3 regions of the Exiguobacterium sp. FSL W8-0210 genome follow, and region 3 is predicted to be linked to each of the others. Evidence: riboswitches for the same ligand, from Rfam matches in the RefSeq annotation. Region 3 holds a riboswitch; each other region holds the start of a gene.
What was found. Region 3 has a riboswitch for thiamine pyrophosphate ahead of thiT (energy-coupled thiamine transporter ThiT). Riboswitches for the same ligand answer to the same signal wherever they lie in the genome.

Region 1 (6,561 bases), 1.4 Mb from region 3:
GATGACCGCAATATTGGAAGCGACACCAGGCGCAGGATTCGAGTACTCTTTTGTTAAAGTTCCTCCAAGTACGTTTGTATAAAATGAAATGGCTTCCTGCATGTCGCGAACAGCAATTCCAGTGTGGTCTAATTTCATATGATATCCTCCTTCTATTCGCTTCAGTTTCCCAAAAACACTTCAAAGTTGCAACGATGAGTTACCTTCCAAATGTTTCTATTACATAGAAGAGGAAAGATTTATTTAAAATGAAATATCACTGAAATATTATGGAAGAGGAATGAATGCTATAATCAAAAACGTTCTTATAAAAAAGAAAAACTATTACAGAATTTAAATTTAACTTAAATACTCTACGATAAATCATAAAACATACACTACAGAAAAAGAGGGAATACTACATGAAAAAAACGTTCGCGTCGCTCATCGTTTCCGCACTGGTTCTTTCATCAGCACCTCATTTTGCAGCAGCTGACGATTTAAGTGAACAGAAAGCCAAAAACGAACAACAGCAACAAGACAATGCTAAAAAGCAAAAAAACTTAGAGTCTTCTGTTAATCAAGAAGGTCAAAAAATCTCTAAAACACAACAAGAAGTCAATCGACTAGACGAAGCGTTGAACGAAAAAATCTTTGCTGTCGAAACAAAGGATCGTCAAATCAAAGCAACAGAACGTGAAATCGTTGAACTTGGAAAAGAAATTGAGAAATATAAAGCGAAACTAAAACGCCAAGAAAAACTACTCGGTGATCGTCTTCGTGTCATGCAAGAGAATGATGGAAACTCAATTAAATGGGAAGAAGTCATCTTTGGTGCTAAAAACGTTGGTGATCTCGTAAGCCGTGTCATGGCAGGGAAATCCATTTCAAAACAAGATGATAAAATGATCACGGATTACCAGAATACGCAAAAGCAATTAGCGGATGCGCAGCAAGAAGTAAAAGAAAAGAAAGCGCAGTTGGTCGTTGAGAAAAAAGAATTAAAACGTCAACAAGCGGATCTTGAATCACAATTAAAAGAGCGGAACAAACGCTTAAAAGAACTACGTAAGAAAAAAGAAAAGTTCGAAACACAATTGATGGATGCAAAAGAAGTCCAGCAAATTTTGATTGCTCAAGAAAAAGCGATTGCAGCTGAAAAAGCAGCGCGTGAACGTGAAGCGCGAATCGAAAAAGAACGTCAAGCTCAAGCTGCACGTGAAGCAAAAGCACGAGCAGAAGCTGAAGCAGCGCAAGCAGCAGCTCAAAAAGAAGCAGAAGAGCAAGCCGCTAAAGAAGCAGCAACTCAGCAAGCAGCACAAGAGAAGGCAGCGCAGTCAGCAAAACCTTCTGGTTCGACAAAACAATCGGCACCAAAACCATCTACACCAGCACCAACTGCGCCAGCTCCAGCGCCGTCAGCTCCAGCGACACCTAAACCGTCACCATCATCAGGCGGACTCTTCATTCATCCAACTGCTGGTGCTGTGACACAAGGGTATGGTTCTGCAGGCGGAGAAAATGGTTATACGTTCCATAACGGGATTGACTTCGGTGGTCCAGTTGGCACGCCAATCGTGGCAGCTGCAACTGGTACAGTCATTACAGCATCAGGTGGCGGACCTTACGGAAATCACATCATGATCGCTCACCAATTGAACGGGAAGACATATACGACAGTCTATGCACATATGAGTTCATTGAACGCTAGTGCAGGTCAACGTGTCAGCCAAGGTCAACAAATCGGTACACGTGGTAGCACAGGAAACTCAACAGGTCCACACTTACACTTCGAAATTCACGTTGGTGGATACAGCTACAGTGCAACAGGTCCAGCTAACTCAGTCAATCCAATGTCGATGTTTTAATCGTAAAGAATCGTTGCATATGCAACGGTTCTTTTTTTGTCATTTTCAAAAAACAAATCATATATTACAAAAAATCGTTTTCATTTGAAATGTAAATGAAATTTTTTTGAAACGATTACGGTGCTATAATCTATTTCAGATATGAGAGAAACTTGAATACTATAATAAAATATGAAAAAAACATAAGTGAGGAAAACGATATATGCTAAAAAAACTAATTTCTACCATTGTTTTAGGAGCATTACTTATAACAGGAACGCAACCGATCGCAGCAGCGACCATTAAAGAAAAAAAGGCTGAAAATGCCGCTGAACAACGTAAACTTGAAAAAGCGATCAAAAAACAAGAAGCTAAAATCTCAAAAGAGCAACGTCAAATCAATCAAATTGACGCAGCAATCAACGAAAAGATTTTCCAAGTCTCTGAAAAAAATAAACAAATCGAACAGTTGAACGTTCGAATCGATGAGTTAAAGGTAGACATCGTCCGTTACGAAGAAATGTTACAGAAACAGGAAGAACTACTCGGTGATCGTTTGCGTGTTTTCCAAGAGAACGATGGAAACTCGATTAAATGGGAAGAAGTCATTTTTGGATCGAAGGATTTAGGTGATTTATTCAGCCGTGTCATGGCGGGGAAAAAAATCGCTGAGCAAGACGATAAAATGATTTCGGATTACATCGCAACGCAACAAAAATTAGCAGAAGCAAAACAAGCGCTCGTTGAGAAAAAAGCGGAGCAAATGCAAGAAAAGAAAGTATTGCTTGAACAAAAGAAAGCGTTAAAGCTTCAAATGAAAGAACGTAGTGCCACGCTGAAGAAATTACGAAAAGGGAAGACGAAGTTCACGACAGAACTGTTAGACGCAAAAGAACTTCAAGCGACTCTCGAAGCGCAAGAACGTGCAATTGCGGCAGCGAAGGCAGCTGCTAAAGCAGCGGCTGAAAAAGCAGCAGCGGAGAAAGCGGCAGCCGAAAAAGCCGCTAAAGCGAATGCTCAAGCAGCAAAACAAGCAGGTAAGAGTTCGGAATCAACTGATTCTGTTGTCCCGCCGGTTGTTTCGAGTGGAGGGAAATTCGTTCGACCATCTTCTGGTGGAGTGTCACAAGGATTCGGACCAGCAAGCGGCGCGAACGGTTATACGTTCCACAACGGTGTTGATTTCAGTGGTTCGGTCGGATCTCCAATCGTCGCTGCAGCAGCTGGAACGGTCATTACAGCATCAGGTGGTGGACCTTACGGCAATCATGTCATGATTTCTCACTTCCTCGATGGACAAGTGTACACGACTGTCTACGCACATATGAGTTCATTATCGGTTCGTGCAGGACAAACGGTCTCTCAAGGTCAGCAAGTCGGGACACTTGGTAGTACAGGGAATTCAACAGGACCACACTTACATTTCGAACTACATGTCGGAGGCTATCAATACAGTGCCTCTTCTCCTCTAAATGCAGTCAATCCATTAGCATATCTGTAATCAAAACGGGCTTCGGCTCGTTTTTTTTTCTTCTCTATGCTACAGTTAAGGCGAAACGAATACTTGAGCAACTAGGGGAGCTGGAGGAATCCGGCTGAGAGGAAAACCAATCTGTTTTCGACCCTATTACCTGAACTGGATAATACCAGCGTAGGAAAGTTGAGCCGAACGGATACCGGAATGCGTGTATAACGCTTTCGTATAGCGTCGACTGCTTTTTTACAGCGGTCGACGCTTTTTTTTGTCGGTCACGACTCCCTTACATTGCTCGATGGGAAGGTGAAAAGAACATGAAACATGTACTGACGATTGCAGGATCCGACTCCGGTGGTGGAGCTGGGATTCAAGCAGATTTAAAAACCTTTTCGGCTTTAGGGGTTTATGGAATGAGCGTCCTGACAGCCGTCACGGCGCAAAATACGTTGGGTGTTCAAGCGGTGGAAGAGTTGTCCCCAGAAATCGTAGATGCCCAGTTAACGTCGATTTTTTCAGACATTCGTGTCGATGCGATCAAAATCGGGATGGTCTCGAATGCGCAGACGATTCGTGTCATTGCTACACATCTCCGCAAACAGACAGTTCCTATCATATTAGATCCCGTCATGGTCGCTAAAGGTGGTCATGCCCTATTGCGGACGGAAGCTGAACAAGCATTGATTTCAGAACTTCTGCCGCTTGCGACACTCGTCACACCGAATTTACCGGAAGCGGAGCGGTTAACAGGACGATCAGTGACCAATCTAGAGGAAATGCGACTGGCGATGCATCAATTGGCTACACAGACAGGGGCAGTATTACTAAAAGGTGGACATCTCTCAGGAGCTGCGACGGATTTGTTGTTTGATGGGGAAGTGGAACACCGCTTCACATCGGAACGGTTAGACAATCAACATACTCATGGAACTGGTTGTACCTTATCTGCGGCGATTGCGGCGCGGATGGCGCTTGGAGAAGATTTAACAGATAGTGTAAGACAGGCAAAGAGCTATGTCACGGAGGCAATTCGTCATGGATTTGCCCTCGGACAAGGTATTGGACCGACACATCATTTTCACTCACTTTGGAGGGATACACATGTTTACGACCATTCTTGAACACAAACCACTCATTCACCATCTGACGAACACGGTGACGATCAACGACTGCGCAAACGTCACACTCGCTGTTGGAGCATCACCCGTCATGGCGGAAGACATTCGTGAAGTAGAAGAGATGGTTAGACTCGCACAAGCTCTTGTCTTAAACATTGGTACGATTGATGCAGACATGCAAGCAGCTCAACGACTCGCAGCACGTGAAGCGGGACGTTTGAATGTCCCAATCGTTCTTGATCCAGTTGGAGCAGGGGCAACGACATTACGTACTGCCTTTTCTAAAGAACTCATTGATCTCGGGTGTACGGTCATTAAAGGAAATGCTTCTGAAATCAAGACGTTACTTGGGGAAGATGGGCGAACTAAGGGAGTCGATGCTGCGGGAGATGCAATGATGGATCGAGAAAGCATTCGTGCATTCGCTCGCAAACACCAATCTGTCCTCGTCGTGACAGGTCCGAACGACTACATCACGGATGGAACGCGTGAAATGGAATTACATGTAGGAACACCACGTTTGGGAGACATCACGGGTACGGGCTGCATGACGGCCTCCTTGATTGCGAGCTTCCTCGGTGCAGGATATACGGCATTTGAGGCGGCTGTCCACGGGACATTCGTCATGGGAAAAGCAGGAGAACAAGCAGCCTCCGCGCAAGGTCTTGGTGATTTTAAACGAGAGTTGTTCAATGCCATCAGCCTCATGACGGTGCAAGATCTGGTGGAGGTGACAGAACGTGTCAATTGATTACTCCATCTATGCAGTGACGGATCGTCGGTACCATCCTGGAGTCGCGATCGAGACGGTCGTTGAGGAAGCTGTTTTAGGTGGTGCGACGATCGTGCAATTACGGGAAAAAACAGCACAAGGAAAGGAATTCTACGATCAGGCAGTTCGGTTGAAAACACTCACGGATCGCTACGACGTTCCTTTGATCATCAATGACCGGATCGATATCGCATTACTCGTCGGAGCTGGTTTGCATATCGGACAAGAAGACATTCCTTTAATCGCAGCACGTCGCCTTTTACCAGATGCCGTGATCGGTGTGTCAGTAGCAACCGTTGCACAAGCGATTGAAGCAGAACGGGACGGAGCATCTTATTTAGGCGTGGGGTCTCTATTTGCGACGTCATCCAAAGCGGACGCTGATTCCATGTCGCACACGATGCTTCAGGCAATTCGAGAAGCCGTACGATTACCTCTAATCGGTATTGGTGGAATCACAGCAACGAATGTCTCTTCTCTGCCTATCCCGCTAGAAGGGTATGCCGTCATCTCAGAAATTTTCGCTAAAGAAGATCGGCAACTCGCTGCGCAGCAAATGACAGATGCTGTGCGAGAATGGCATCAATCACTTCAGAACAGGGTATAATCCGTTCAGAGGTGATTGTATTGAAATGGCAGACGATCCGTTTTCGCGGCTATTGGATTCGATATCGGTTAGAACCACAAATCATTCGAGTCGATAATCAGGGAATCTACCATCTAGGAAAAGTCTTATTTCCGCGTCCTAATCGTATATCTTATGAGATGGCTCTTTTATTGAAAGAAAAGTATGAAAGACGCTACAAACGTCCGTTGTATATTAAAACGAGCTCGATTGCGACGGAAATTTGGGGACATACTCATTTAGATATCTATTACCGGGCACTTCTTCATCTACCGATTCCGACGCGACTTCGTCAACGTTATACGAATCGATTAGAAAGCACGAAAGTCATTGACATCGGCGTACGCGCTGTCGATCAAAATCGAATTGTCTGGGATATCGGAGATTACGTAGGAGGATGGTTCGTGTTTTGGCTCATTCGCAGACGAATGCGCTGAACTTGCAATGTCCCGTTTCTCATGGTGCAATATAGGTAGAAACGAGGTGACGGACATGGACATTCCCCGTTGTGAAACGATTGCGATTGATGAACAACGCGCGTCTGAAATCGGACATATCGTTGACACGATTCCGACGCTAGAAATCGGAAAGCTATTTAAGATTCTTTCGGATGCGACACGACTGCGAATCGTTTATGCGCTGACGATCGAAGAAGAACTATGCGTTTGTGATGTCTCGGCTTCTGTCGACTGTTCGATTGCGACAGCGTCGCATCATCTTCGATCTTTGTTGAAACAAGGACTCGT
Region 2 (6,561 bases), 730 kb from region 3:
CAGAAACCGATCCGCCGATGATCGCACCGACACCGACAACGATGCCTGTCTTGAATTTTTTGCCCGATTGTTCTGATTTATGCGTTGCTTGATTGTGTTCAAAAAGTTGTTGGAGGGGCGACGACGTCTCGACTTCGAGAATTTTCGATGCATCCTGATGCACGTCTTCTCTACGTTCGACACTACAAGGTGACAGATAGAATGGGTTCAAGTTCGTCCGGTACCGGTCCGGATTCCAGTTGGCTTGCTGAACAACTGCTTGGGCGTCTTCCGTCTGTGCTTGATCCTTGATTGGATCGAATTCTTGTTTCATCTGAATCACTCCTCTTCACGTTCAAAACTTGTAGACCGATTTATGTCTGAAGTCTTATTTACCTGTTTTTCAAACATTTAAAACATATATATTTAAAATTAGTTTTTAATGTTTTGTGAACGTTAGCCGAAATAGGCATGATAGAGTCGCTTCGCTTTGACGAGATCCGCCTCGCCATGAATCAGAACGCGTCCATCTCGGAAAGCAACCATCCGATGTTCGTCCGTCGTAAACGCCAGCAAATATGGATTATGAGCGGAAATCGCAGCGACCGGCTGGAGACGTTGTTTCAACTGTTCCAGATCCCGCTGTCCGTCTCCCCGGATTTGAACGGCATCCCGACCACACAGTGCCGTGAAATGAACCGTTTGATCCGATAAGTAAGGGTAGGACGGTTCGATGCCGCACGACGGGCACTCCGTTTGCTTCAGTGACTGGACGTTAATTTGTTGAAACGTATTCGACCAGACATCAAACGCTAGCAAGCGCGTCCGCATGGCGTCCGTCTTTCCGCTCAACCACTTCAACGCTTCCGTCACCTGCAAGGAAGCGACCATCTGTACAGCTGGTCCGATGATCCCCGCCGTATCACACGTCTCCTGATCCCGTGGTAATTGATCGAGTAGACAATGCAGACACGGCGTCTCTCCGGGACGGACGGTGAACGTGATCCCATAACTGCCGACGCAGCCACCATAAATCCACGGAATCGAACGCATCAACGCCATGTCGTTCATTATCAAGCGAATATCGAAATTGTCCGTTGCGTCGATGATCAAATCGATATCATCGAGAAGCCACGTCAGCGCTGCCCGGTCGACGTCTACTACATGCGCTTCGATCGTCACCGTCGAATTAATCGCTTCAAGCCGTGCTTTTGCGGCAATCGCTTTTGGTACGATGTGACGCGCATCGTCCTCGGTATAAAGCTGTTGTCGTTGTAGATTACTCCACTCGACATAATCGCGGTCGACGATTCGGACGACACCGACACCGGCGCGGACGAGTTGCTCTGCCGACGCCGTTCCGAGCGCTCCCATGCCGATGATCAGCACCTTCGCTGATGCCAAGCGTGCTTGTCCCGCTTCCCCGATCGGTTGAAATCGAGTTTGCCGTGAGTAACGGTTCATCGAATCAATCCACTCGTTGGACTACTCGCGACCGCATACTGTTTCTTCTCGATACGTCCCGCTTCGTAACCGAGGCGCCCTGCTTCGACAGCTAGTCGCATCGCACGCGCCATCTTGACCGGATCTTGGGCATGGGCGACAGCTGAGTTCAATAAGACACCATCCGCACCCAGTTCCATCGCATAGGCGACGTCGGTCGGTGAACCGATCCCGGCGTCGACGATGACCGGGACCGTCGTCTGCTCGATGATAAATCGCAAGTGGAGCGGATTGAGGATACCTTGTCCGGAACCGATTGGTGATGCAGCCGGCATGATGGCGTGACAACCGATTTCCTCGAGTCGTCGTGCGAGCACGACATCGTCTGACGTATACGGTAAGACGATGAAGCCTTCTTTGAGTAATTCTTCAGAAGCCCGTAACGTCTCGATTGGGTCCGGTAGTAACGTCTTATCGCAACCGATCACTTCGACCTTCACCATGTCACACATACCGGATGCCCGCGCAAGCTTTGCTAACCGAACAGCTTCCTCCGCCGTCTTAGCACCGGCCGTGTTCGGCAGTAAATCGTACTTCGCTAAATCAAGCGACTCCAAGAAATTCGCTTGTTGTTTGTCGAAGATGTCGAGCCGACGGACGGCGAACGTCAAGATTTGTGAAGCAGACGCATCGATTGCTTCTTGCTGTACGGTAGCATCCGTATATTTCCCTGTTCCGAGCAATAACCGTGATTCAAATGTCTTTTCTCCAATTTTCAGCATGTTTATCCTCCTCCTACGAAATGAACGATTTCAAATGTGTCATTGTCCCGAACGACTGTCTGACCGTACGCCATGCGATCGATGATTTGTCGATTCTGTTCGACGATGACGAGCTTTTCCCCTAAGCCGAGTTGCGTGAGCATGTCCTCGATCGTTTCAATCTGATCGATCGTGTGGTCATTGCCGTTAATCGTAATGTTCATCGGACTTCCTCCTTCTGAATCAACCGTAATGTATTTACCAAGACTTCCGCTGTCGCCGGTGCGAGTAATATGCCATGCCGATGATGCCCCGTCGCTAGGAAGATCCGACGGGATGAATCGGCGACTCCGATATATGGCAAGCCGGACACCGTTTGTGGCCGTACACCGGACCAGACTTCTTCGATGACCGCGTCACGAATCGGTGGATACAGTCGTTCTGCTGCTTGAAGCAACGACGTGACCCCTGCGACACTGACACCGACCGTCTCGTCGTGCGGCAGTTCGGTCGCACCGATCAAAATCCGACCGTCTGCTTTCGGAACGAGGTAGACGGCGTCGTCAAACAGGATCGAGCGTAACGGCTGACCCGCGAGACGGACGGCGAGACATTCTCCTTTGACTCCATATGTCGCAATCGAAATACCAGCTGTATCGAGCAAGGCTTGCGACCCGCGTCCGGCAGCGACCGTCACCGTTCGTCCGGTCCACGTTCCCGCATTCGACTCGACCCTGATGAAGTCATCGCTCTCTTCGATGCGTGTGACATCTACCTGTTCTTCAATCGATATACCACGTGCGTGTAAGGCATACATCAATGCAGTCGTCAGTCGTCGTGGATCGATTTGACCGACCATTGGAAACAGATGCTCGCGTCCTTTACGCTTTAACAAAAACGGTTGTTCCCGGTACCCACAATCGATGCCAGTCTCTCGCTCGAGGCGACGAGCAAGCAACGGATACAGACGACGACTTCGCGCGGCAAGTGCATGCAATTCCTCTCTGAGCTCGATGTCCGTCGCAAGCATCCCGGCAGCCGCGCGACTCGTTCCTTGTCCACCTGCTCCGCGTTCTAAGACGACGACGGATTCATTCTGACAGGCGAGACCGTAAGCAAGCGTCAAACCGATGACTCCACCGCCGATGATGATGTGATTCGTCATACCCGTACCCCCTGATAATGCTTGACGGCGGCGAGTGGATCCGATTGACCGAGAATACCCGATAAGACGGCGATTCCGGTTACACCGGTCGCTACGATTTCAGGCATGCGTTCTGGTGTGATCCCGCCAATTGCAATGACTGGTTTCGTCGTGAAGGTGACGACTTGCTTCAAGGCGTCAATACCTCGTGGTGGCATGTCCGGCTTCGACGCTGTCGGATAAATATGACCGTACAGCAGTCGGTCGGCTCCTTCCGCTTCTGCTGCCAGTGCCTCTGCTAGTGAATGGACCGATTTCCCGATGACGAGATTCGGAAAATGACGTCGCACATCGCGGACACGCAAGGAACGGCGCGTCAGCTGCACACCGATGCCGGCGACATGGGCGACGTCGACCCGGTCATGAACCGTTAACTGTTCAGGCGAATAACCATGCCCAAGGAGTGCTTCAATCAGATCAAGTAATTCTGCCGCCGATAAGTTCGGTTCACGTAGATGCAGCTGATTCGTATAGGGTTGAAGGGATTGAAAGGTCTTTATTTCGTCAAGCGGATTAATGGATCCCGTCGAAATCAGATGTAAACGCATCATGTTCTTCCTTTCCATACGAAAAAGGACCACTCCCGATGTTGAAAGGAGTGGTCCGAAAATGCGCTGAAGCGCTAAGGATATCTAGGGTTTCGAGCCACTTCCCTCCGCTAGTACGAACTAGATCAGGTTCAAAGGGTCCGGATACTTCCGTCTCAGTCTGCTGGGAGACTCCCCTAGTGTCTTTTCGTGTTTAATTGGCTTGCCCCATTAGTCTAGCATGAGTCGCTTTGCTTCGCTAGTCCTAGTTGAGCGCTTCCACTTGCTGAATCAGCTCCGATTTCGTCGGTCGCTGTTGCTCTTGGCTGTCGGCATACGTCTGCTTTAGCTTCAGGATGCGCATTACTTTAGCGTCGAGCATCTCCGGCGTCAGCGTTTTGTCTTTGACGGCTTGCATCACTTCGGCATGGACCTTTGTGTAAGCACCTGCCTCTGAAAACATTGCCATATCAGCTCCGTTGACGAGCGACTGACGTGCCGCTTCCGCGAGACCATATTGTTTCGTGATCGCTCCCATGACGAGATCATCCGTGATGATGACACCGTTGAATCCGAGTTGCTGACGCAAGAGGTCAGTCAAGATCGGCTTTGAGAGCGAGGATGGATGCTGATTGTCATACGCGGGATAGAGAATATGGGCAACCATCACCATCTCGGCGCCCTCTTGAATCGCTTCTTTAAACGGTAACAGTTCCGTCCGCTTCAATTCTTCCTTTGATGCCGTCACTTTCGGTAGCCCGACATGGGAATCAACACTCGTATTGCCGTGACCGGGAAAATGTTTGACGACTGGAATCGTTCCCGTCTCCTGCATCCCGTGCATCAGGGCCGTACCAAGCGTCGCGACGGTCTTCGGATCAGCACTTAACGCACGGTCGCCGATGATCGGATTGTTCGGATTACTGTTGACGTCAAGGACCGGCGCGAAGTCCATGTTGAAGCCATAAAAACGTGACAAATGTCCGAGCGTACGTCCGACGTCTTCCATTTTCACTTCATCTGCTCCTTGCGCCATCCGTTGACTCGTCGGTAAACGTAATCGTTGATCCGGTACCCGGCTGACGCGTCCGCCTTCTTCATCAATCCCGACGAAGGCATACGGTTTTTGGTTCGTCTCTTGAATCGCACGCGTGAACGTCAAGAGTTGCTCTTCCGACGTAATGTTTCCGCCGAGCAATAAGACCCCGCCAATCGCATGCGTCTGTAACAATTTCCGGTCAGCTGCTGAAAGTTCCGTGCCGGCGACTCCGATGTAGAGCAGTTGATCGATCTTTTCTGACGTCGACATCGCTTTAAGTTGATGCTTTAATCGTGCTTGTTGTTGTGCTTCCTTTGTCGGCTCAGGCTTTGGTTTCTTCGCCTCCGTCGGTTGCTTCGTTGCTGGTTGTGATGGTTTCGTTGGTTCCGTCGTCTCCTGCGCACACCCTGCAAGCAACAGACAACCGATTAGTACGGTTTTCTTCACAAAGGATCCTCGCTTCGCACACCATTGATCGAATAATAGACGGAAATCTCAGCGTTCAGGGATTGCGAGACCGAACAATATTTATCCTTTGATAACGAGATGGCGCGACGGACCTTATCTTCCGGGAGATCACCTTCGAGCCGGTAATGAATCGAGATCGACGTAAAACGCCGCGGATGGTCCTCTGCCCGTTCTCCTTCGATATCCATTTCGAAATGGGTGATCGTCAAGCGCATCTTCTCTAAAATCGAGACGATATCAATTCCAGTACAGCCGGCAACGGCATGTAGCAAGAGTTCGGTCGGTCGTGGTGCTTGGTTTTCACCACCGTTTTCGGGTGCTGCGTCCATCGCCAGATGATGCCCTGATTCCGTCTGTCCACTAAAGCCCATCTGTTTGTTCCATGTCACTGTCGCTTGCATCGTTTCCACTCCTTTGTCAGTAGTCTTCATCTGTAGTATACGCAAAAACAGCAAGCCTGGAAATTCTCACGCTATTTCGAATAATGGTTCTTTTCCCGAATTCTCGCTTTGCGATACCCGACGAAATCGTTTCATGCTATCCTGTTACTCATAGTTTCGCGCGCAAGCGCCAGAATTGAGGAATCATCCATGTCACCTACTACTCGTTTAAGTCGACGCGATTGGCTGTTGATCGCCACGTTGTCGCTCCTGACGTTCGTTCTCGGAACAAGCGAATTCGTCATCGTCGGGATCCTCGCTGAAATCTCCTCAGCCCTTGATATCACGATCGCAACAGCCGGTACGCTCGTCTCGGCATTTGCCATCTCCTTTGCGATTGGTACACCGATTGTCATGTCGCTGACCGGTCACTTGGAACGGCGTCGCCTGATTCTACGTCTGTTACTCGTTTGGGTCTTACTGAACCTTGCCAGTAGTTTTGCTCCAAGTTACGAAGTATTGCTCGCCACCCGCATCCTGACAGCCATCCTGACCGGTGTCTTGATCTCGCTCGCAATGGTCGTCGCAAGCGATGGCGTACCTGTTGCGAAGCGCGGTGTCGCCGTTTCGTTCATTTTCGGTGGTTTTACACTCGCGAACGTCCTTGGTGTTCCGATCGGTACGTTCATCGGTCAACACGCTGGCTTCGCAGCCACGTTTTGGCTGACGACCGTCATGGGAATGATTGCGTTCCTCGCTG
Region 3 (6,561 bases):
CTTTTCCTTCGAGTGTTGCGAGGAATCCTTCATAGATACAGACGAGACCTTGACCACCAGAGTCAACGACGCCGACTTCTTTTAATACCGGAAGAAGTTCTGGTGTACCGTCGAGCGATACTTTCGAAGCTTCGACGAGTTGACGCATCAACTCTAAGAAATCCGTCGTCGTCTCAGATTGTGCGATAGCAGCGACAGCTGTTTCACGGGCAACCGTCAAGATTGTTCCTTCAACCGGTTTCATGACTGCTTTGTATGCTGTATCGACACCTTTTTGTAACGCATCTGCGAATTCCTTCGTATCAATCGTTGTTTTGCCTTCGATTGATTTCGAGAATCCACGGAACAATTGACTTAAGATGACGCCAGAGTTTCCGCGCGCCCCCATCAATAATCCACGTGCGAAGACGTTCGCGACTTCCGATACAGAATCCGAAGTTGATTTACCTGCTTCTTTTGCACCTGAAGTCATCGTCAAATTCATGTTCGTTCCCGTATCACCATCTGGCACAGGGAAGACGTTCAATGAATCGACGAAATCTGCATTTTGATAGAGATTCGCCGCGCCATTTTGAATCATCTTGACTAACTGCGCTCCTGTTAAACGATCTACACTCACTAAAGTTTCCTCCTCTATTCCCGCCTTAGACATTCGTCAAGCGGACTCCTTGGACAAAGATGTTCACAGATGTCACGTCAAGACCTAGTGCCTGACTGAGCGTGTATTTCACGCGACTCTGTACGTTGTTCGCCACCTCTGAGATTTTCGTTCCATAGCTTACGATGATATGCATATCGATATGGACCTGCTCTGAAGCCTGTCGAACGATGACACCGCGTGCAAAGTTCTCACGTTTTAAGAGTTCAGCAAGACCATCCTTGATTTGAGACTGGGATGCCATACCAACGACACCAAAACATTCCATTGCTGCGCCGCCCGCAAGTTGCGCGACGACATCATTATCTACATCAATCTTTCCATAGGTCGTTTTCATCTCGATCGCCACCTGAGTAGCCCCCTTTGAATATTGTATTCTTCTCATAATTCTACTATAAGGACCTACTATTGAAAAGTCGCCGTACTGACTATACAATGAATAAGTGAAAAATAGTAGCGGTCAATTGAACTTTTACCATCATCCTCATCCATTATTTTAAATTTCGAGGTTGTCTGTCAAGTTTTTTTCTTGTCAGCTACTTTTTTTATGTTGCAACCGCCCTGACACCATGCTAAGATAGCAAAGTGTCTATTAGGACGAACGCAAAACAACATAAAAGGAGGCGGAACGCATGGCACGTAAATGCTACGTTACTGGGAAATCGCCAAAGTCGGGTAACAACCGTTCACACGCATTGAACAAAACAAAACGTACTTGGGGAGTCAACGTACAAAAAGTACGTATCCTCGTCGATGGTAAGCCGAAAAAGGTTTGGGTTTCAGCTCGAGCTCTTAAATCAGGTAAAGTCGAACGCGTATAAGGCGCAACCACCGGATGGGAATCTTCCCTTCCGGTTTTTTTATGCCCTCATTTATTTTTCTCATAAACTAATTGTTGCTTTTATTGAAAACGCTTACAATAAGGAACGTACTTTATTTTGTCAGAATTGGGGGAAGTCATCATGCAACTCAAACGAGAGATGACGAGTCGACACCTGTTCATGATTTCACTCGGCGGAATCATCGGAACAGGCTTATTTTTAGGGTCAGGATTAACGATTTCACAAGCAGGACCTCTCGGGGCGGTCCTCAGTTACATCGTGGGTGGGACCATCATGTATCTGACGATGTTATGTCTAGGAGAATTAGCGGTCTATCTGCCGGTCTCGGGGTCATTTCAGACCTATACGACCCGCTTCATCGGACCAGGGGTCGGCTTTGCCGTCGGTTGGATTTATTGGCTCGGCTGGGCCGTGACGGTGGCACTCGAAATTACAGCTGCCGGCAGTTTGATGGACCGCTGGTTTCCGAACGTACCCGTTGTCGTCTGGTGTACCGTCTTTACGGTCTTACTGTTCGGTCTGAATGCCGTCTCCGCCAAAGCATTCGGTGAAGCTGAATTCTGGTTCTCGAGTTTGAAGGTCCTCGCGATCCTGTTCTTCATCATTTTAGGTGGCGCTGCTTGGTTCGGCTGGTTACCGATGGAAGCAGATCGTCCGACATCGTTATTTGCGAATTTTACGGCAAGCGGTTGGTTTCCAAACGGGATTCTCGGTGTCTTGACGACGATGATTGCCGTCAACTTCGCCTTCCAAGGAACGGAATTGATCGGTGTTGCGGCTGGGGAGTCCGACACGCCCGAAAAATCGATTCCAAAAGCCATCCGCAATACAGTCTGGCGGACGTTCATCTTCTTCGTCTTATCGATTACGATCGTTGGTGCATTAATTCCGTATGAATCAGCTGGCGGAGTCAGCAGTCCGTTCATCATGGTCTTTGATGCGATCGGTATTCCGTACGCTGCTGATTTGATGAACATCGTCGTCTTGACGGCACTATTGTCCGTCGGAAACTCCGGATTATATGCGGCGACTCGGATGTTATGGGCAATGGCGCAAGAAGGGATGATTTCAAAGAAATTATCTTACGTCAATGCACGTGGTGTGCCGATGCGGGCGTTGCTCTTTACGATGATGTTCGCGATGTTATCGCTTCTGACCGCATTTTTTGCAGAAGATACCGTCTTCATTTGGCTCTTGTCCTTAGCCGGACTCGGGGCTCAAGTCGGCTGGATTTCAATCTCTGCTTCGCAGCTTGCATTTCGTCGTCAGTTCGTCCGAAACGGACACGATGTATCCGAACTGAAATTCAAGACACCACTCTATCCGGTGTTACCACTGATTTCGTTGACACTTAACGTCGTCGTCCTCGTCAGTCTTGCGTTTCAAGCGGATCAACGAATCGCTCTATACATCGGTGTTCCTTTCTTCCTTGTCATGTGGGGAAGTTATCATCTCTTCGTCAAAGGAAAACATCTATCCGCTCAAAGCGACATCCGTGTCGCCCCTTCTCAACTCGAAGAATAATTTCATCTAAAAAGAGGCCGCGGAGTCATCCACGGCCTCTTTCCTATGATTGTGCTATTCCTTAAGCGTCCGCATCATCAATAGTTCTCCATGATGGAGCTCTACCTTCGCTTCTGACGCACACCATTCATTACTGACGGTCAAGGAACCTCCGACCGGTACTGGATGTGCATCAAGTGGATATTTGACTCCGGATAAGCTTAAAGTCGATGGTACGAGTGGAATGAACGAAAGATAATGATAGCTCCCTGCTTCGACTGCATACGTTCCCTCAGCCAAGTATCGTACCTCTTCTCGTTTCGTCACGAGTCGTGCCTCTGGGTATCGCTTCAATAGATATACATTTTGGACGGTCATGTCGAGCCGCCCACCTGTCGCCCCGATAATGAAGGTATCCTCAAACTGTTTCTTCTCTGAGACTGTACGAAGTGCCAGTTCGAGATCCGTTTCATCTTTCTCGGCCGGATGAACGATTGCCCCTTCTGGTACATAACCAAGAGAATCAAAATCACCAATCGTCAGGTCGCATGTCAGCCCAAACGATTCAATCGTCTGAACACCACCGTCGACACCGACGATAAAGTCACCTGGCTGACAAAACGTCCGTAAATCCGGCGCTTCTTCTCGCGGACCGGCACAGACGAGAATCGCCCGCATCTCAGACACCTCGTGCCGAATAACGGAGTAAGCGTGGCGCAGTCGTAAATAAAAGACCCGCAACGACACCACAAAGAACGTAAGACGGTACCATGTATGTCGCGTTATAAATCAATGAATACGGTACGACTGGACCTTCGGCATACTCGGCAAAAAAGACGATTCCACTGATGACATGACAGATATAGCGGAGTCCTGCGCCTAATAACGTCGCCAGGAGAACGAACGCCATCAAGCTTTTCTTTTGTCCATTGCGCGCGGCTAGTCTGACTTGACGCGCGAACAGACCACTTAATCCGACGACACCATACGCAATCGTATAGTCAAGCATCGGTTGAACAATCGTCAAGACTTGTGGAGCGAACATCAATTGAATCGTACCCACAAGCGCTCCCGTGACGACCCCTCCGACGACACCGTGGCGAAATGCCATGACGAAGATCGGTAACATCGCTAAGCTGATTGAGCCTCCTTGTGGCATTTTGAATGGAATCAGTAAATCAAAGACGACTCCGAGACTGGCGAAGATGGCAATTTCCATCATCACTTGTAACCGTTTCATGCTATTTTCCTCCTTCATTGTACGAGAGGACGCAAAAAGGCAGTACGACGAACGCCGTACTGCCTGCGTGCGCCACATCCCTACGTCCGTTTGAACGGAACAGGTTCGAAGGGTTAAAGTCTAAAAGACTCCTCTCAGCCGCTTTTCAAGCGACACCCCTTGCGGTCATCATATTTCGTTTTCTCGTTCTTATTATACGGCAGCCCCTTGACGAATGCTAGTGATCGCTTCCGCATAATCTGGTGCATTGTAGATTGCTGATCCTGCGACGAGAACGTTCGCACCGTTATCGATGCAAAGCTTTGCCGTTTCCGGATTGACGCCACCGTCAATCTCGATTTCAAATGTCAGACCACGATCTGCTTTCATTTGCGCAAGTGCTGCGAGTTTCGGCATGACACGCTCGATGAAGGCTTGTCCGCCGAAGCCCGGATTGACCGTCATCAATAAAACCATATCGACATCCTCAAGGACGTGTTCAATCGTTGATAATGGCGTATGGGGATTCAAGACGACTCCTGCCTTTGCGCCCGCTGCTTTGATTTGTTGCAAGACACGATGGACATGATTCGTCGCTTCGACGTGGAACGTCACGATGTCCGCCCCTGCTTTGACGAAATCCTCGACGAAACGTTCTGGCTGGTCAATCATCAAATGGACATCGAGAATCATATCCGTCTTTTGACGTAAGCTGCTAAGCACAGGTAATCCAAATGAGATGTTCGGTACGAACTGACCGTCCATGACATCAAAATGGATATAGTCCGCGCCTGCTGCTTCGACTGCTTTAACATCGCGTTCGAGATTCGCAAAATCTGCTGATAAGATAGATGGTGCAATTTTAATCATCTTCAATACCTCCGGGCTCGATTCTTGATTTCGTCTATAAACATACCATAGTTCTCATAACGAGAGGACATGATTTCTTGGGCTTCGACGGCTTCCTTGACGGCACAACCGGGTTCATTCAAATGCAAGCAACCTCGGTATTTGCAATCATCTTGTACAGCCACGAATTCAGGGAAACTCCACCGTACATCCTCGATTTCCATATCATACGGAAAATCGAGGTTCGAGAAACCTGGCGTATCGGCAATCAATCCTTCGGCAAGCGGCATCAATGTGACGTGGCGCGTCGTATGACGTCCGCGTCCGAGTGATTTCGAGATCGCACTTGTTTCTAAATCAAGAGAGGGTTCCAGTGCATTGAGCAATGAACTTTTCCCGACACCGGATTGTCCGGCGAGAACGCTCGTTTTTCCAGCAAGTAACGGACGGACTTGCTCAACACCTGCCAACGTCTCACTTGATGTCTCGATGACCGTATACCCAATCTTCCGGTAAGCGGCAATGGCGTCTCGGACAGCCGGTCCTTTAACATCGTCCAGCAAATCCATCTTCGTCAACAGGATGACGGGTTGAATTTCCTTCGCTTCGATCAAAACGAGAAATCGGTCGAGCAAGTGCGCTGAAAAATCAGGTTCTGCCGCCGAGACGACGAGCAATGCCTGGTCGATATTCGCGACTGGAGGGCGTACTAAAAAGTTGTCCCGCTCCTTCACTTCGAGAATGTACCCGGTCTCACTTTCGATATGAAGCACGACTTCATCTCCGACGACTGGACTGATGCCGCGTTTTCGGAAATTTCCTCTTGCTCGTGAACGAACTTCTCCTTCTGGTGTCATGACATCATAAAAGCCGCCCTGCAGGCGTATGATCGTTCCTTCTCGATTCTCTTCGATGCGTTGTTCCGTCATCCTATGCACTCCTTTTTTATCACATTCATTGTGCGTCTTTTGCTTGATTGTACGTGATGGTTTTTGAACGATACACCGTATCGTCTTTATAGATCGTAATTTTGCCTTCTTCTCCCGGATCAATCGTTAATGGCACGTCGAATGTCTCATCTTGATCAATTGATTCCTCGATGACGGTCCGCTTCCCTTTCGCGTCTTCCGTCTCGATTCGGATGACTTGTTTCGGCGGAGCCTCTTCTTCATCTTCACTAACAGCATCATAGACGACCTTTTCAGGGAACGTCGCCGTCACTGTTTTTTCTTCCTCACCTTTAGAGATGAAGACCGTCACGGAGTCGTTCGGCTCGACTTGTGCGCCAGCTTGTGGGAATTGACGGATGACTTGATCGAGTTTGACATCGCTAGAAAATTCTTGTTCGAACGTTCCGTCTAATCCTACTTTATCGAGATAAGCTTTTGCTTCATCACTCGATAAATTCGTCAAATCCTTCAACTCGAAAGAAGACGTCCCCTCAGATACAGTAATCGTAATCGTTTGTTCTTTCGCAATGACCTCCGTTC

Region 1: another riboswitch for thiamine pyrophosphate. It lies ahead of thiD (bifunctional hydroxymethylpyrimidine kinase/phosphomethylpyrimidine kinase); the one in region 3 lies ahead of thiT (energy-coupled thiamine transporter ThiT).
Region 2: another riboswitch for thiamine pyrophosphate. It lies ahead of MKY22_RS06340 (thiamine phosphate synthase); the one in region 3 lies ahead of thiT (energy-coupled thiamine transporter ThiT).

Annotation. Positions count from the first base shown of each region.
Region 1 covers NZ_JBBOUK010000001.1:580,259-586,819, forward strand. Annotated here, with positions in the region: gene MKY22_RS03025 (VOC family protein) at 1-138, opposite strand, end outside; gene MKY22_RS03030 (murein hydrolase activator EnvC family protein) at 402-1,847, shown strand; gene MKY22_RS03035 (murein hydrolase activator EnvC family protein) at 2,050-3,327, shown strand; TPP riboswitch at 3,391-3,501, shown strand; gene thiD (bifunctional hydroxymethylpyrimidine kinase/phosphomethylpyrimidine kinase) at 3,618-4,421, shown strand; gene thiM (hydroxyethylthiazole kinase) at 4,402-5,169, shown strand; gene thiE (thiamine phosphate synthase) at 5,159-5,797, shown strand; gene MKY22_RS03055 (hypothetical protein) at 5,809-6,252, shown strand; gene MKY22_RS03060 (ArsR/SmtB family transcription factor) at 6,308-6,561, shown strand, end outside.
Region 2 covers NZ_JBBOUK010000001.1:1,230,280-1,236,840, reverse strand. Annotated here, with positions in the region: gene MKY22_RS06365 (hypothetical protein) at 1-313, opposite strand, end outside; gene MKY22_RS06360 (ThiF family adenylyltransferase) at 436-1,443, opposite strand; gene MKY22_RS06355 (thiazole synthase) at 1,440-2,204, opposite strand; gene thiS (sulfur carrier protein ThiS) at 2,207-2,407, opposite strand; gene MKY22_RS06345 (FAD-dependent oxidoreductase) at 2,404-3,348, opposite strand; gene MKY22_RS06340 (thiamine phosphate synthase) at 3,345-3,938, opposite strand; TPP riboswitch at 4,021-4,123, opposite strand; gene nagZ (beta-N-acetylhexosaminidase) at 4,180-5,400, opposite strand; gene MKY22_RS06330 (OsmC family protein) at 5,397-5,822, opposite strand; gene MKY22_RS06325 (MFS transporter) at 6,012-6,561, shown strand, end outside.
Region 3 covers NZ_JBBOUK010000001.1:1,956,535-1,963,095, forward strand. Annotated here, with positions in the region: gene MKY22_RS10360 (DAK2 domain-containing protein) at 1-619, opposite strand, end outside; gene MKY22_RS10365 (Asp23/Gls24 family envelope stress response protein) at 645-1,007, opposite strand; gene rpmB (50S ribosomal protein L28) at 1,291-1,479, shown strand; gene MKY22_RS10375 (amino acid permease) at 1,621-3,024, shown strand; gene MKY22_RS10380 (thiamine diphosphokinase) at 3,079-3,681, opposite strand; gene thiT (energy-coupled thiamine transporter ThiT) at 3,683-4,243, opposite strand; TPP riboswitch at 4,304-4,413, opposite strand; gene rpe (ribulose-phosphate 3-epimerase) at 4,436-5,092, opposite strand; gene rsgA (ribosome small subunit-dependent GTPase A) at 5,095-6,000, opposite strand; gene pknB (Stk1 family PASTA domain-containing Ser/Thr kinase) at 6,026-6,561, opposite strand, start outside.